2 regions of the Streptomyces sp. NPDC048171 genome follow, and region 2 is predicted to be linked to the other one. Evidence: riboswitches for the same ligand, from Rfam matches in the RefSeq annotation. Region 2 holds a riboswitch; the other holds the start of a gene.
What was found. A riboswitch is a leader RNA that binds a small molecule or an ion and turns the genes downstream of it on or off. The one in region 2 is predicted to bind cobalamin.
Positions count from the first base shown of each region.

Region 1 (7,414 bases), on a different contig from region 2:
CGCGATCGAGTCCGCCCGCAACTCGTCGAGGGTCACCGCCGTACCGCCCAGCTCACCCGCGAGCTGCCCGGCGAGCCCCAGCCGGATCGGCCCCGACTCGCAGTCCACGACCACCGAGGCGGTGCCCTCGGCCGCGAACAGCCGCGCCGCGCGTCCCGCCAGCGCCACCGGCTCCACACCCCCGGTGGCCCGCCCGTCCGTCACCACCACGACCAGCGCCCGGCGTGCCGGGTCCCGCAGCCGCTCCACCCGCAGCACCTCGTGCGCCTTGAGCAGCCCGGCCGCGAGCGGCGTGCGCCCGCCGGTCGGCAGCGACTCCAGCCGGGCCGCCGCCGCGTCCACCGACGACGTCGGCGGCAGCGCCACGTCGGCGGCCGAACCCCGGAAGGTCACCAGACCCACCTTGTCCCGCCGCTGATAGGCGTCCAGCAGCAGCGACAGCACGGCGCCCTTCACGGCGCTCATCCGCTGCCGCGCCGCCATCGACCCGGAGGCGTCCACGACGAACAGCACGAGGTTGCCCTCACGCCCCTCGCGGGTGGCCTGCCGCAGATCGTCCCGGCGTACCACCAGACCGCGCCCCGCCCGGCCGCGCTCCCGCTGGTGCGGAGCCGCCGCCTGAACGGTCGCCGCCAGGTGCAGCTTGGTCAGCGCGCCCCGCGGCCTTCGGGCGCCGGTGGTCCGCCCGTGCTCGGTCCGGGCCCGGGAGCGCCGCCCGGCGGCCCCCTCGCCGAGTCCGGGCACACTCAGCACCTTCGTCCGGAACGGCTCGGCGGCCCGTACGGCGGACCGCTCGCCGGCGCCGCCCCCGGCGGGTGCCGGCGCCGGTTCGTCACCGGTACCGGCCTCGGGCGGGACGCCCGCGTCGTCCGCACCGGGCTGCGGCCCCTCCTCGGGCGGTCGTCCACCGCCGCCACCGGGACCCTCGGGCCCGGGGTCGGGGTCCGGGTCAGGATCGGGGTCGTCGTCTCCCTGGTCGCCGAACTCCTCCAGCGTCTCGTCGAGTTTGTCCTCGTCGAGGCCGGGCGCGTCGAAGGGGTTGCGCCGCCGCCGGTGCGGCAGCGCAAGGAGCGCCGCCTGACGGACGTCCTCCGCCAGGACGTCGGTCCGCCCGGCCCAGGCCGCCAGCGCGGTCGCGGTCCGGGCCATCACGATGTCGGCCCGCATGCCGTCCACCTCGAAGGCGGCGCAGGTCGCCGCGATCTGCCGCAGCGCCGCGTCGCCGAGCGTCACCGACTGCAAAAGCTCCCGGGCCGCCACGATCCGCGCCCGTACGGCGGCCTCCTCGTCCGCCCAGCGGGCCACGAAACCGGCCGGGTCGTCGTCGTGCGCGAGCCGGCGCCGTACGACCTCCACCCGCTGGTCGGGTTCGCGCGAGGCGGAGACCTCCACCGTCAGCCCGAACCGGTCCAGCAACTGCGGGCGCAGCTCGCCCTCTTCGGGGTTCATGGTGCCGACCAGCAGGAACTTCGAGGCGTGCCGCACCGACACGCCCTCGCGCTCGACGTACGAGGCGCCCATCGCGGCGGCGTCGAGGAGCAGGTCCACCAGGTGGTCGTGGAGGAGGTTGACCTCGTCCACGTACAGGATCCCGCGGTGCGCGTCGGCCAGCAGGCCGGGCTCGAAGGCCTTCACGCCCTCCGCGAGCGCCCGCTCGATGTCGAGGGCCCCGACGAGCCGGTCCTCGGAGGCGCCGACGGGGAGTTCGACCATCCGCGAGGGACGCTCGGTGGCCGTCCCGGGCTCGTGCGGACCGTCGGGGCAGCCGGGGTCGGGCGACTCCGGGGAGCAGGAGAAGCGGCAGCCCGGGACCACCGCCACGGCCGGCAGCAGCGCCGACAGCGCGCGGACCGCCGTCGACTTGGCGGTGCCCTTCTCTCCGCGCACCAGCACACCGCCGACCGCCGGGGAGACGGCGTTCAGCAGCAGCGCGAGGCGCAGGTCGTCCTGGCCGACGACGGCCGTGAACGGGAACGGGGTACTGGTCACTGGTGGTCGTCCTCCACGTCGCGTGCGTCACGCTGGTCGGGTACGTCGCGTTCGGGTCGCTGCGGGCTCATGCGGGCGCCCCCGGTGGCACGAAGGGCAGCCCGGGCGGCGCGCCGGACTCGATGAGCCGCCACAGCGCGTCGGTGTCCGCGTGCTGTTCGATCAGGTCGCCGAGCCGGTCGAGCTGTTCCTCGCGCAGCGCGGCGAACGAGGTGTCGGGGGCCGGCACGAACCGGCGGCCCGCGGCGGCGGCCACCTCGCGCAGGAACGCCCTTCGGAAGCCGTCTGACTCGAGCGAGCCGTGCCAGTGCGTGCCCCAGGTCTGGCCGACCCGGCAGCCGTCCAGGAAGGGGGCACCGCCCAGGACCTCGGCGACGCCGTGGTGGATCTCGTACCCCTCGACGCGCTCGCCGAGGGCCTCGCCCACCGGGCGCGTCAGGGTCTTCTCGCGGGCGAACCGCACCCGCACGGGCAGCAGTCCGAGCCCGTCGACGTGTCCGGCGCGCGACTCGACGTCGTCCTCGATGTGCTCGCCGAGGAGCTGGAACCCGCCGCACACGCCGAGCACGGGCCGGCCCTCGGCCACCCGGCGCGCGAGGCCCTCCGCCAGCCCCCGCTCACGCAGCCACTCCAGCGCCCGGACCGTCCCGCGGGTCCCCGGCACGATCACCAGGTCGGCGTCGGCCAGTTCCTCGGGCCGGTCCACGAACCGCACCACCACGCCCGGTTCGGCGGCCAGCGCGTCCACGTCCGTGAAGTTGGACATCAGCGGGACCGCGCAGACGGCGACCCGGAGCACGTCCTCGCCGACCGGCGGCGCGACCACGGACTCGCGCACCGTGCCGCGCAGCGAGACCCGCAGCCCGTCCTCCTCGTCGATGCCGAGCCCGTGCCGGAAGGGCAGCACCCCGTACGTCCGCCGCCCGGTCAGCCCGTGCAGCATGTCGAGGCCGGGTTCGAGGAGCGACACGTCGCCGCGGAACTTGTTGACGAGGAACCCGGCGACCAGCGCCTGGTCCTCGGGCGAGAGCAGCGCCACCGTGCCGAAGAAGGAGGCGAACACGCCCCCGCGGTCGATGTCGCCGACGATCAGCACGGGCAGCCCGGCGCCCCGCGCGATCCCCATGTTCACGATGTCGGTGCGGCGCAGGTTGATCTCGGCCGGGCTGCCCGCGCCCTCGCAGATCACCGCGTCGTAGGCGCCGCGCAGTTCGGCCAGCGAGTCGAGCACCGTGCCGAGCAGCCGCTCCTGCCGCCCGCCGTGGTAGCCGCGGGCGCTCATCTCGCCGACGGGCCTGCCGAGCAGCACCACCTGGCTGCTGCGCTCACCGCCGGGCTTGAGCAGCACCGGGTTCATCAGCGCGGTCGGCTCCACCCGGCAGGCCTGGGCCTGCATGGCCTGCGCCCGCCCGATCTCCGCGCCCTCGCGCGTCACGAAGGAGTTGAGCGACATGTTCTGCGCCTTGAAGGGCGCCACCTTCACGCCCTGGCGCACCAGCCAGCGGCAGATCCCGGCCGTGACGACGCTCTTGCCGGCGTCGGAGGTGGTGCCGGCGACGAGGAGTCCACCGTTCATGACGTACGTCCCTTCCTGACGGCCCCGCGCACCAGCAGCCGCGCGCCCGCGCACACGACGAGCGCCAGCCGACCCACGCGCCGGGAGAGCCGTGCGGCCCGTTCGATGTCGCCGGAACCGGCCCGGACGTCGCGCCCCGCCGCCCCGTTGAGCACGGGCCGGTGCTCGACCCGCCCGCCGTAGGAGAGCGTCCCGCCGAGCCGCACCCCGAGGGCGCCCGCGAAAGACGCCTCCACGGGACCGGCGTTGGGGCTCGGGTGCCGTCCGGCGTCCGCGCGCCAGGCCCGTACGGCGCCCCGCGGATCGCCGCCGGCCACGGTGGTCAGCAGGGCGGTCAGCCGGGCGCCCGGCCAGCCCGCGAGGTCGTCGAGGCGGGCCGAGGCCCAGCCGTACCGCCGGTAGCGGGGCGACTTGTGGCCGACCATGGCGTCCAGGGTGTTCACCGCCCGGAAGCCGAGCAGTCCCGGCACTCCGCCGACGGCACCCCACACCAGGGCACCCACCACCGCGTCCGAGGTGTTCTCGGCGACCGACTCCACGACCGCCCGCGCGATCCCGTCGGCGTCCAGCGACTGCGGGTCCCGCCCGCACAGGTGCGGCAGCCGCGCCCGGGCCGCGTCGACGTCCCCGGCCTCCAGCGCCCGGCCGACGGCCAGGGCCTCGCGCGAGAGCGACGTACCGCCGACCACGGCCCAGGTGGCCGCGCCGGTCAGCGCGACCGAGGCGGCGGGGGAGCGGCGTACGGCGTGCGCGGCGGCCGCGCCGAGGGCGGTGGCGCCTCCGGCGCACACGAGGGTGTGCAGCGCGCCCCAGCCCCGGTGGTCACGCCACAGCACCCGTTCCACGGCACCGGCGGCGCGGCCGAACGCGGCGACCGGATGCCCGCGGCGGGGGTCGCCGAGGAGGAGGTCACCGAGCAGGCCGGCGGCGGCGCCGTACGCGAAGACGCGTCCGGCACGCACGGGTTCAGCCGGTCACACGGGCGGGGGAGCACCTGGTACTGAACGTCGATCGGCAGCCGGGCATCGCGTCGCGTCCTCACTCAGGGTGTCCACGCCCTGGTTCGAAGAGTCCGGCGGTGAGAGTTCCTGGCTACCGGGGTCTGCTCCCGGTCACAGTGGCGGGACCGCGCCGGAATCGCACCGGGCTTCCTCTCCTGCCGCCGTAGATGGCCCCGGAAGTCCACCACGGCGCGAGAACACCCGTCAACCTGGCGTTGACCTGCGGCGGGGGAGTGTGCGAAGCCCCACACACGGGTGGTGCGCGCCGGTACACGAAGGGCGGGGCGCGCGACGGTCCGAGTCCGTCCCGCGCCCCGCCCCGGGGGTGTGCGGCGGGTCAGGCGATGATCAGATAGATGCCGTACGCCACCGCCGCCGCGCAGGCCGCGAAGCACGCGTACGCGCCGGTGACCGCGAGGGCTGCGGAGCCGCCCTCGGCGGTGGCCCGCTCCTGGCGGGTGAGTCCGACGATGCCGAGGGTGAACAGGCCCACCAGGGCCACGGTGGCGACGAGGCTGACGCCGAAGACGGAGCCCAGTGCTGCCCAGTCGATGCTCATGGGGGTTCGCTTCCTTCGTACCCGGGACGCGGGCTCAGACGGTGGTGGCGGCCGACGGGGTCTTGGCCTCGGACGGGTCGGCCGGCAGCTCCTCGGTCAGGTGCGCCGGGGGCGGCGAGACGGCGGCCATCGCCGTGGTGACCACACCGGCCGACTCCGACTCGTGGGGGTCGACGACGTTGGTGTGGTCGACGACCTCGCGCCGGGAGATCTTCCAGATGGCGGCGCTGGAGGCGACCAGGAAGACCGCGACGCAGGCCGTGCCCCAGTCGCCCATGCGGCAGACCCACTCGGCGATCGCGGCGACCAGGGCCGCGGCCGGCAGCGTCAGACCCCAGGCGACGAACATCCGGGTGGCCGTGGACCAGCGCACCACGCCGCCCTTGCGGCCGAGACCGGCGCCCATCACCGCACCGGAGACCGAGTGCGTGGTGGAGAGGGAGAAGCCGAGGTGGGAGGAGGCCAGGATGACCGTCGCGGCGCTGGTCTGGGCGGCGAAGCCCTGCTGCGGCTGGAGGTCGGTCAGGCCCTTGCCCATGGTGCGGATGATGCGCCAGCCGCCGAGGTAGGTGCCGAGCGCGATGGCGATGCCCGCGGAGAGGATGACCCACAGGGGCGGGTCGGAGTCGGGGGCGAGCGCGCCGCCGGCGACCAGGGCGAGGGTGATGATGCCCATCGTCTTCTGGGCGTCGTTGGTGCCGTGGGCCAGCGAGACCAGCCCGGCGGAGGCGATCTGCCCGGCGCGGTAGCCCTTGGCGGCGGCCTTGCCGTCGGCCCGGCGGCCGAGCCGGTAGGTCAGCCGCGCGCCCAGCAGCGCCGCGACACCGGCGACGATCGGGGCGGCGATCGCGGGGATCAGCACCTTGGTGACGAGCGCGTCGCCGTTGACGGCGCCGACGCCGGCCGAGGCGACCGCGGCACCGATCAGACCGCCCATCAGGGCGTGCGAGGAACTGGACGGGAGGCCGACCAGCCAGGTCAGCAGGTTCCAGAGGATCGCGCCGACCAGGGCGGCGAAGATGACCTCGGGACGGATGCCGGTCTCGTCGACGAGACCCTTGGAGATCGTGTTGGCGACCTCCACCGAGAGGAAGGCGCCTACAAGGTTGAGGACGGCGGACATCGCCACCGCCACCTTGGGCTTGAGCGCACCGGTCGAAATGGTCGTTGCCATCGCGTTCGCGGTGTCGTGGAAACCGTTCGTGAAATCAAACGCGAGTGCGGTTACCACCACAATCGCGAGGATCAGCGAGAAGCTTTCCATTTACCCAGGCAATCGTTCGAGGTCATTGGCTGGACGAACGTAGGTAACCATGGTGAACGGAAGATGAACTGGGCAGGGCGTCGCGGTGACCGGAAGCGGCGTCGCCGCCTCCCTCTGCGTGGCCGTCCCGGTGCTCTCCGGAGACGCCCCTGGCAGGATCACCGCCAGACCGGCCGACGACGTGCCGGGAGAGGCGCGGGAGCGCTCGTGAGGAGACGGTGACTGTGACGTATTCGCGGGTCGGACGGGCTGCCGGCCCGGACGAGGAGCGGGCCTGGACGGACCTCGTCGCGGCGGCCCGGCGCACGGTCGCGGACGGGCTCGTGGTCGGTACCTCCGGCAATGTCTCGGTGCGCGTCGGCGACACGGTCCTCGTCACCCCATCGGGTGTGCCGTACGACCGTCTGGCGCCGGGTGACGTGACCGGCGTCGCCCTCGACGGACGACAGGTGCTCGGCACCCTCGTCCCCACCAGCGAACTGCCCCTGCACCTCGCCGTGTACCGCGCGGACGACGCCGCCCGGGCCGTCGTCCACACCCACGCCGTGCACGCGACCGCCGTCTCGCTGCTGGTGCCCGAACTGCCGCCGGTCCACTACATGACCGCCGCCCTCGGCGGCCCCGTCCGGGTCGCCCCGTACGCCGCCTACGGCACCGAGGAACTGGCCCGCGGCATGCTGGACGCCCTCGACGGCCGCACCGGCTGCCTGCTGCGCAACCACGGCACGCTCACCTACGGCACCTCCCTCGACCAGGCGTACGACCGCACGGCCCAGCTGGAGTGGATGTGCCGGCTCTGGCTGACCGCCTCCTCGGTCCCGGGCCACACCCCGTCGCTCCTGACACCGGGCCAGTTGGCGGAGGCGGCGGAGCGGCTCCAGGGGTACGGGCAGCGGGGCTGACGTGGCGCGTGTCCGGTCCGTTCCGGGGTGGTGGTGCCAGGGGGATCGCACCGTGTTCCCCGGCTACGGCGGTCGCGGGGGGCCGGGTGTCTCCGACGGGGCTCATCGGCTCCGGGGCGTCGT
Region 1 is NZ_JBIDAU010000010.1:349,846-357,259, forward strand. Features, by position in the region: gene ACGF3J_RS28695 (putative cobaltochelatase) at 1-1,989, opposite strand, end outside; gene ACGF3J_RS28700 (cobyric acid synthase) at 2,057-3,565, opposite strand; gene ACGF3J_RS28705 (cobalamin biosynthesis protein) at 3,562-4,527, opposite strand; cobalamin riboswitch at 4,627-4,768, opposite strand; gene ACGF3J_RS28710 (hypothetical protein) at 4,904-5,125, opposite strand; gene ACGF3J_RS28715 (inorganic phosphate transporter) at 5,160-6,389, opposite strand; gene ACGF3J_RS28720 (class II aldolase/adducin family protein) at 6,614-7,291, shown strand.
Region 1: linked by a shared signal. The riboswitch ahead of ACGF3J_RS28705 (cobalamin biosynthesis protein) and the one ahead of ACGF3J_RS30970 (ABC transporter substrate-binding protein) in region 2 are both predicted to bind cobalamin.

Region 2 (7,414 bases):
TCCATGACCCGTTCACCGGTCAGCCCGAGCGGCTCCCGGCTGGTCGCCAGCACCGTCAGCCCCGGACTGGCCCGCAGCAGCCGGTCGACCAGGTCGCGGCAGCCGCCCGTGACGTGCTCACAGGAGTCCAGCACCAGGAGGCGTTGCTGGTCGGCCAGCCATCGGCCCAGCGCGTCGACCGGGTCGATCGCCGTGTGGTCGGAGAAGTCGAGCGCGTCCGCGACGGTCGCGGTGAGCAACCGGTCGTCGGGCAGCGGCCAGAGGTCGGCCCACGCGACCGCCCGGCCGCCCGCGTCGTGCACGCGGTCCGCGGCCTGGAGGGCGAGCCGGCTCTTGCCGACCCCGCCCACCCCCGTGAGGGTCACCAGGCGCGGCTCACGCAACGCCTCTTCCAGGCGGTCCAGTTCGTTCGCGCGGCCGACGAAACCGGTCGGTATCTCAGGGAGATTGCTCAGCACGTACCCAGTCTGGCGTGCCGGCCCGCTTTGGAGGAGGGCCTTCGGCCATGGACCACCGGCCGCACACGGCGGAGTCACCCGACCGTGTGACGCCCCAAACCGGGCTCGAAGGCATCCGCCACCGACATCGGGGCATCCGGCACGTACGGCAACTCCACCGGACGGAAACAGAGATGAGAGTGACGACGTGTCGTTTCCCGAACACCCCGCATCTTCCGGCGACGCCCACCAGACGCACCACGACGCCGGCATGAGACGCTCCAACGGCATGGCGGTCGCCGCCCTCGTCCTCGGCATCCTGGCCGTCCTGCTCTTCTGGACCGTCATCGGCGGGGCACTGCTCGGTCTGCTGGCCCTGATCTTCGGCATCATCGGCGCACGCAGGGCACGCGGCGGACGGGCGCCGCGCCGTGGGATGTCCATCGTCGGCGCCGTACTCGGCGCGCTCGGTCTGATCGCCTCCGTGGTGATCATCGCGATCGGTGCGTCCATCCTCAACTCGGACGAGTTCAAGGACTTCGACGACTGCGTCCAGCACGCCGATTCGCAGAGCGAACGGGACGCCTGCGCCGACGACTTCGAGCAGGACGTGAACAACTGACGCGGCCCGCCCGCGACGCGGCCCACCGCGTCAGCGCGGCCGCTCCGTCAGGAGGTCGCCCGGACGCTCGCCGGGCACGAACGTCACCTGGGGCGCGCCCGTACGCGGATGCACGCTCACCTCGCCCACGACCCCGTACACGTCGGCGAGCAGCGACGGCGTGAGCACCTCGGCCGGCGGGCCCGAGGCCACGACCTCCCCCTCGCGCAGGACATGGAGGCGGTCGCAGTAGTACGCGGCCAGGTTGAGGTCGTGCAGTGCGACCAGCACGGTCGCCGGCAGCCGCCGCAGCACGCCGAGGACGTCCAGTTGATGGCGGATGTCGAGGTGGTTGGTCGGCTCGTCGAGGACCAGCAGGGCAGGTCGCTGGGCGAGGGCGCGGGCGATGAGGACCCGCTGGCGCTCGCCGCCGGAGAGCCGGTCGAAGGGGCGCTCGGCCAGCCGGCCGGCGTCCACCGCGGCGAGGGCGTCGTCGATGATGGCGGCGTCCTCCGCCGTGTCGCCGGCCAGCATCCGCTTGTGCGGCGTGCGGCCCATGGCCACGACCTCCCGGACGGCGAGGTCGAAGTCCGCGGCCGAGTCCTGCACCACGGCCGCCACGGTGCGCGCGAGACGCCGCGCGGGCATCGACCAGGTGTCGGCGCCGTCGACGCGGACGGTGCCGGTGTCCGGGCGCAGGACGCGGTAGACGGCCCTCAGCAGGCTGGACTTGCCGCTGCCGTTGGGACCGACCAGACCGATCACCTCGCCCGCCGAGGCGGTCAGCGAGACGTCGCGCACCAGGTGGCGGGCTCCGGCGGTGAGGGTGACGCCCTCGACGGACAGGTCGGTCGCGGCGCTCATGCCCCTCCTCGGTCGGTGCCGCGCCGGGCGTCCCGGCGCATCAGCCACAGGAAGAACGGCCCGCCGCACAGCGCGGTGAGCACGCCGACCGGGATCTCCATGGGCGCGGCGACGGTGCGTGCGGCGATGTCGGCCCAGATCAGGAAGACCGCTCCGGCGAGCGCAGCCGTGGGCAGCACCCTGCGGTGGTCGCCGCCGACGAACAGGCGTACCACGTGCGGGAGGATCAGGCCGACGAAGCCGATCGGGCCGGACGCCGCGACGAGTACGCCGGTGACCAGGGACAGCAGCACGAACATGCGGGCCCTGAAGCGGGCGACGTCCAGGCCCATCGTCGTCGCCGCCTCCTCACCGGCCAGCAGCAGGTTGAGGTTGCGGGCCTGCACCAGGAGCACGCCGATGCCCAGCAGCACCGCCAGCCCCGGCAGCCACAAGGTCTGCCAGTTGACGCCGCCGAGACCGCCCAGGGTCCAGGCGAGCACCGCCCGGGCCTCGTTGCCGCGGTCGGTGGTGAGCAGCAGCAGGTCGAGGACGGCCGTGAGCATCGCCGCGATCGCCACCCCGGACAGGACCAGGCGCGTCGAGGTGATGCGCCCGCCGGTGCGGGCGGTGGCGTACACGATCGCCAGTGCGCCGAGGGCGCCGGCGAACGCGGCGGCGGACAGCGACAGGGGACCGAGGAAGCCGACGCCGAAGACGATGACCGAGACCGCGCCGAGGGAGGCGCCGGAGGAGACGCCGAGCAGGTACGGCTCGGCGAGCGGGTTGCGGACCAGCGCCTGAAGGGCGGTGCCGACCACCGCGAGACCCGCACCGGTCACCGCTCCCAGCAGGACGCGCGGGGCCCGTACGTCGAGGACGATGGTCTCCCGCGCGCGGGACCAGTCGGGGTGGGTGAAGTCGGCGCCCAGGGCGTGCGTCACGATTCCCCAGACCTGGCCGGGCGGCACCTGGACCGAGCCGATGGCCAGTCCGGCCGTCACGGAGGCCACCAGCAGGGCCGCCAGCGCGAGCGACGTCCCCGCCATCGTCGTACGCCCCGCCCGGCGCGACCGGGCGGCCGTCGGGTCCGGTTCGGCTACCGCCTTGGTGGCGGTGCCCGTCACCGGAAGCTCTCGGGGTGCAGTCCGCGGGCGAGGTCCCCGACCGCGTACGCCGACCGGATGCCGACCAGGGTCGCGGTCAGCGGCAGGACGACGAACCGCTTGTTCTTGACGGCGGGGACGTCGGCGAGGGCCGGCTGGGAGAGCAGGAACTTCTTCTTCTGCTCGACGCTGCCGGCTCCGGCGTAGTCGTAGATCGCGATGACCTCGGGCCTGCGCTCGACGACCTGTTCCCAGGAGACGTCGCCGAACACCTCGTCGAGGTCGCCGAAGACGTTCTTGCCGCCGGCCAGCCGGATCAGGTCGGTGCCCAGGCCCTTGCCGCCCGCGGTGAAGGCGCTCTTGTCGCCGCTGTCGTAGACGAAGACCGGCACCTCCGGCTCGCCCTTCACGGCGGCGGACGCCCTGGCGACACGGCTCTGCAGGTCGGCGATCAGCTTGTCGGCCCGGTCGGGGACGCCGAAGACGCTCGCCACCGTACGGATCTCGGCGTAGGTGTCCTTCATCGTCACCCGCTTCTCGCCGCAGTACTCGCGGTTGAGGTAGGTGTCGATGCCCGCGTCGGCGAACGCCTTGCGGGAGCGGCCCTCGTTCTCGGCGAAGGCACTGCCGTAGCCGCCGTAGACGAGGTCGGGCTCGGTGTCCAGGATCTTCTCGAACGACGGTTCCCGCTCGGCGAGTTCGGGTATCGCCTCGTAGTCCTTCCGCAACTCCGGCAGGACGGCCGAGTCGGGGAAGGCGGTGCCGACCATGCGGTCCTTCAGACCGAGCGCGAGCATCAGCTCCGCGGGGTGCTGATGGATGGTGACCACCCGGGACGGCGGCTTGTCGTACGTCGTCCTCACACCGCAGTTGTCGACGGTGACGGGGAATCCCGCGGGGGACGACGCCGATGCGGATCCGTCCTGGCCGGAGTCGTCGGCGCCGCCGGACGAGCCGCACCCGGCGGTCACCAGGGCCGCCGACAGGGCGAGCGCCGCGGCCGTGGCGCGCAGGCTCCGGCGGCGTCGGGCAGGGGAGAACAGGGCTGACACGTAAGCCTCCTGGGGAGTCCGCGCTCCTCGGATCGGGCCCGCGACAGGCCAGTGTCCTGACTCCCGGGCCGACGGCCCCCGGCTGCCCGCCCGGTGGGCGCGGGGGCAGGTCGAGGGCGTGATGCCCGGTCACAGTGGCGGGACCGTGCCGGATTCGCACCGGCTTCCTGTCTCCCGTCGCGGCTATGACCTGGCGATATTACGTTCCTTTGGACCGGGCGCAAAGCGCGGGTGCTCAGCGGGCACGCGGTGCCCGTGCACGGCGAGGGGCCCCGCTGACAGCCGCGGGGCCGGGATGCGAGGATGCCCGGAGCAATTGGGCGACGGCGGCCCGAGGAAGCCGGTGCGAATCCGGCGCGGTCCCGCCACTGTGATCGGCGAGCGAGCCCCCACACGACCACTGCCCGCACGGGTGGGAAGGGGTGGGGCGAGCGACGACCCGAGAGCCAGGAGACTCACGCGGTCGCCTCCTCGACGGACCACCGGGGCGGATCTCCCCGGGGAGAGGGACGATGCCGTATGCCCGCCCACGCCGGCCCGAACGAAGCGACGCCCGGCGCACCTACGGACCCGACGCCCTCACGCGTCGTCGTCTGCCGGGACTGCTGCTGCGGCACCCCGAAGATCATCGGCGTCGACCACGCGGCGCAGACGGCGCGGCTGCGGGCCCGGGTGCCCGTGCGGGTGTCGGACTGCCTCGACGTGTGCGAACAGGCCAACGTGATCGTCGTCCAGCCCTCCGCGGCGGGCCGCGCCGCCGGCGCCCGTCCGGTCTGGCTCGGACTGGTCAACGACCCCGACGCCACCGAGGACATCGCCGACTGGGTCCGCGCCGGCGGTCCCGGCGTCGCACCGCGGCCCGACATCCTCGACCTGTACGCCATCACGCCCCCGCGACGGGGCCCGTCCGCCTGACTCGGCGCTCACGAGGAGATACCGGTGTCCGGAAAGGTTCAGGCGCCGCCCGCCGACGTCACCGCCGCCCTGCACGACGTGGCCGCCCTCGGGGGCTTCTTCGTCCTGCGCGTCGGGGGTGCGGATGCGGGCTGGCATCCGGTCGGCCACTCCTACGCGCGGGGTTTCACCGACCTCGCCGAGGCCGTCGCGCACCGCCACCGCGCGCCCGAAGCGCGGATCGGCGTGTCCATCGCCCACCTGGGTCACGCGGCACGCCTCTGGTCGCCCGCCCTGGCCTGCGCACTCCTGCACGGCATCGTCCTCGACCTGAGCCGGCTGGAGCGGGCCGACGACGGCCCGGCCCTGCGCATGCCCCACCCCGCCGGCCTGCGCGGCGGGACGGCACGGCCGTCTCCCGCCCTCGCGCTGTACCGGCAGGTGACGGCCCACCTGGAAGCGCTGGCCGAAGGGCTCCGCGTCAAGGTCGCCCCACGACTGCTGGACGGCAACGCCGCCTCGGCGCTCGTCGAGGCGGCCCGCGCCCTGCTGGCGGCGCACCCCGCACTCCGCGAGCCGCTCACCGGCCTCACCACCGAGCTGCTGAACACCGGACGGCTCGTGGGCACCGGAGAGATCACCGGACCGGATCTCACGTTCCGGCGCCGCAGTTGCTGTCTCTACTACCGCGCGCCGAACGGCTCGAAGTGCGGCGACTGCTGCCTGGCGGACTGAGGGGGGCGGTCAGAGGCCGTCCGGGTCAAGGGCGTTCAGGGACTGCTCGGTCCAGATGACCTTGCCCTGCGCGTGGTACCGGGTGCCCCAGCGCCGGGCGCACTGGGCGACGAGGAACAGGCCGCGGCCTCCCTCGTCGGTGGTGGCTGCCATGCGCAGGTGGGGTGCCGTGCTGCTGCCGTCGGAGACCTCGCAGATCAGACTGCGGTCGAGCAGCAGCCGGACGCGCACCGGTTCGGCAGCGTGCCGGATGGCGTTGGTGACCAGCTCGCTGAGGATCAGCTCGGTGGTGAACGCCGTCTCCTCGAGCCCCCACTCGGTGAGCCGGCGCGTTGCGTCGGCCCGGACGCCGGCGACGGCCGCGGGGTCGCGCGGCACGTGCCACTCGGCGACCCGGTCGGCGGGGAAGGCCCGGGTCCGGGCCACCAGGAGGACGATGTCGTCGTCGGGCCGGTCGGGGAGCAGCGCGTCCAGCAGCACGGCACAGGTCTCGTCCGGCGTCCGGTCCGCGCTGGTGAGCCGCCTGCGGAGCAGCTCGAGGCCCGCCTCGATGTCCCGGCCCCGGCCCGTCACCAGTCCGTTGGTGAACAGGACGAGCCGGCTGCCCTCGGGAAGCCGGAACTCGGCCGGGGTGAAGGGCAGGCCGCCGAGGCCCAGCGGAGGGCCGGGTGGCAGCTCGGGGAAGTCCACGCCGCCGTCCGGGCGGACGACGGCCGGCGGCGGGTGCCCGGCGCGGGCCATGGTGCAGTCACCCGAGACCGGGTCGTACACGGCGTAGAGACAGGTCGCACCGACGATGTCCGAACCGCTGCTCGTCTCGGTGCGGTCCCGGTCGAGGCCGGTCACCAGTTCGTCGAGGTGGCCGAGGAGTTCGTCGGGAGCCATGTCGAGACCGGCGAAGTTCTGCACGGCGGTCCGCAGCCGTCCCATGGTGGCCGCGGCGTGCAGACCGTGACCGGCCACGTCGCCCACCACGAGGGCGACCCGAGCGCCTGACAGCGGGATCACGTCGAACCAGTCGCCGCCCACGCCCGCCTGCGCCGGCAGATAGCGGTAGGCGACGTCGAGGGCGTTCTGCACCGGCAGTCCGTGCGGCAGCAGGCTGCGCTGCAGAGCCACCGCGACGGTGTGCTCGCGGTGGTAGCGCCTCGCGTTGTCGATGGCGACCGCGGCCCGCGACGCCAGTTCCTCGGTGATGGACAGGTCCTCCCGGGTGAACGGTTCGGAGCCCGCACCGCGCCAGAAGTTGGCCACGCCGAGCGCGATGCCCCGGGCGCGCAGGGGAACGGAGACCAGGGAGTGGATGCCGTAGGCCAGGACCCTGGGCGCGCGGTCGGGATCCTGCAGCTGCCAGCCGGCCTCCGCGCTCAGGTCCGCGACGAGCACGGCGTGTCCGGAGGCGAGGCCCGTCGTCGCGGGAGTACCGGGGCGAATGGTCATCGCCTCGCCGACCGGGATCAGCGGTGCGTCGTCGCGGACGCCATGCAGGACCACGCGGTGCATGATCAGGTCGCCCGGGGCGGCCTCCTCGCCTCGCGTCACCGCTTCCAGCAGTTCGACGGTGACGAAGTCGGCGCACCGGGGCGTCGACGCCTCCGCCAGTTCCTCGGCGGTGCGCACCACGTCGAGTGTGGTGCCGATCCGGGCACTCGCGTCGTAGAGGAGTTCCAGTCGCTTGTGGGCGCGCTCCGCCCTGCTCCGCTCCCGGTGCAGCTCGGTCGTGTCCCGCAGCGTGGCCACGGATCC
Region 2 is NZ_JBIDAU010000012.1:133,052-140,465, forward strand. Features, by position in the region: gene ACGF3J_RS30950 (AAA family ATPase) at 1-458, opposite strand, end outside; gene ACGF3J_RS30955 (DUF4190 domain-containing protein) at 646-1,059, shown strand; gene ACGF3J_RS30960 (ABC transporter ATP-binding protein) at 1,090-1,902, opposite strand; gene ACGF3J_RS30965 (iron ABC transporter permease) at 1,899-3,008, opposite strand; gene ACGF3J_RS30970 (ABC transporter substrate-binding protein) at 3,005-4,030, opposite strand; cobalamin riboswitch at 4,068-4,248, opposite strand; cobalamin riboswitch at 4,373-4,496, shown strand; gene ACGF3J_RS30975 ((2Fe-2S) ferredoxin domain-containing protein) at 4,559-4,954, shown strand; gene ACGF3J_RS30980 ((2Fe-2S)-binding protein) at 4,979-5,668, shown strand; gene ACGF3J_RS30985 (SpoIIE family protein phosphatase) at 5,678-7,414, opposite strand, start outside.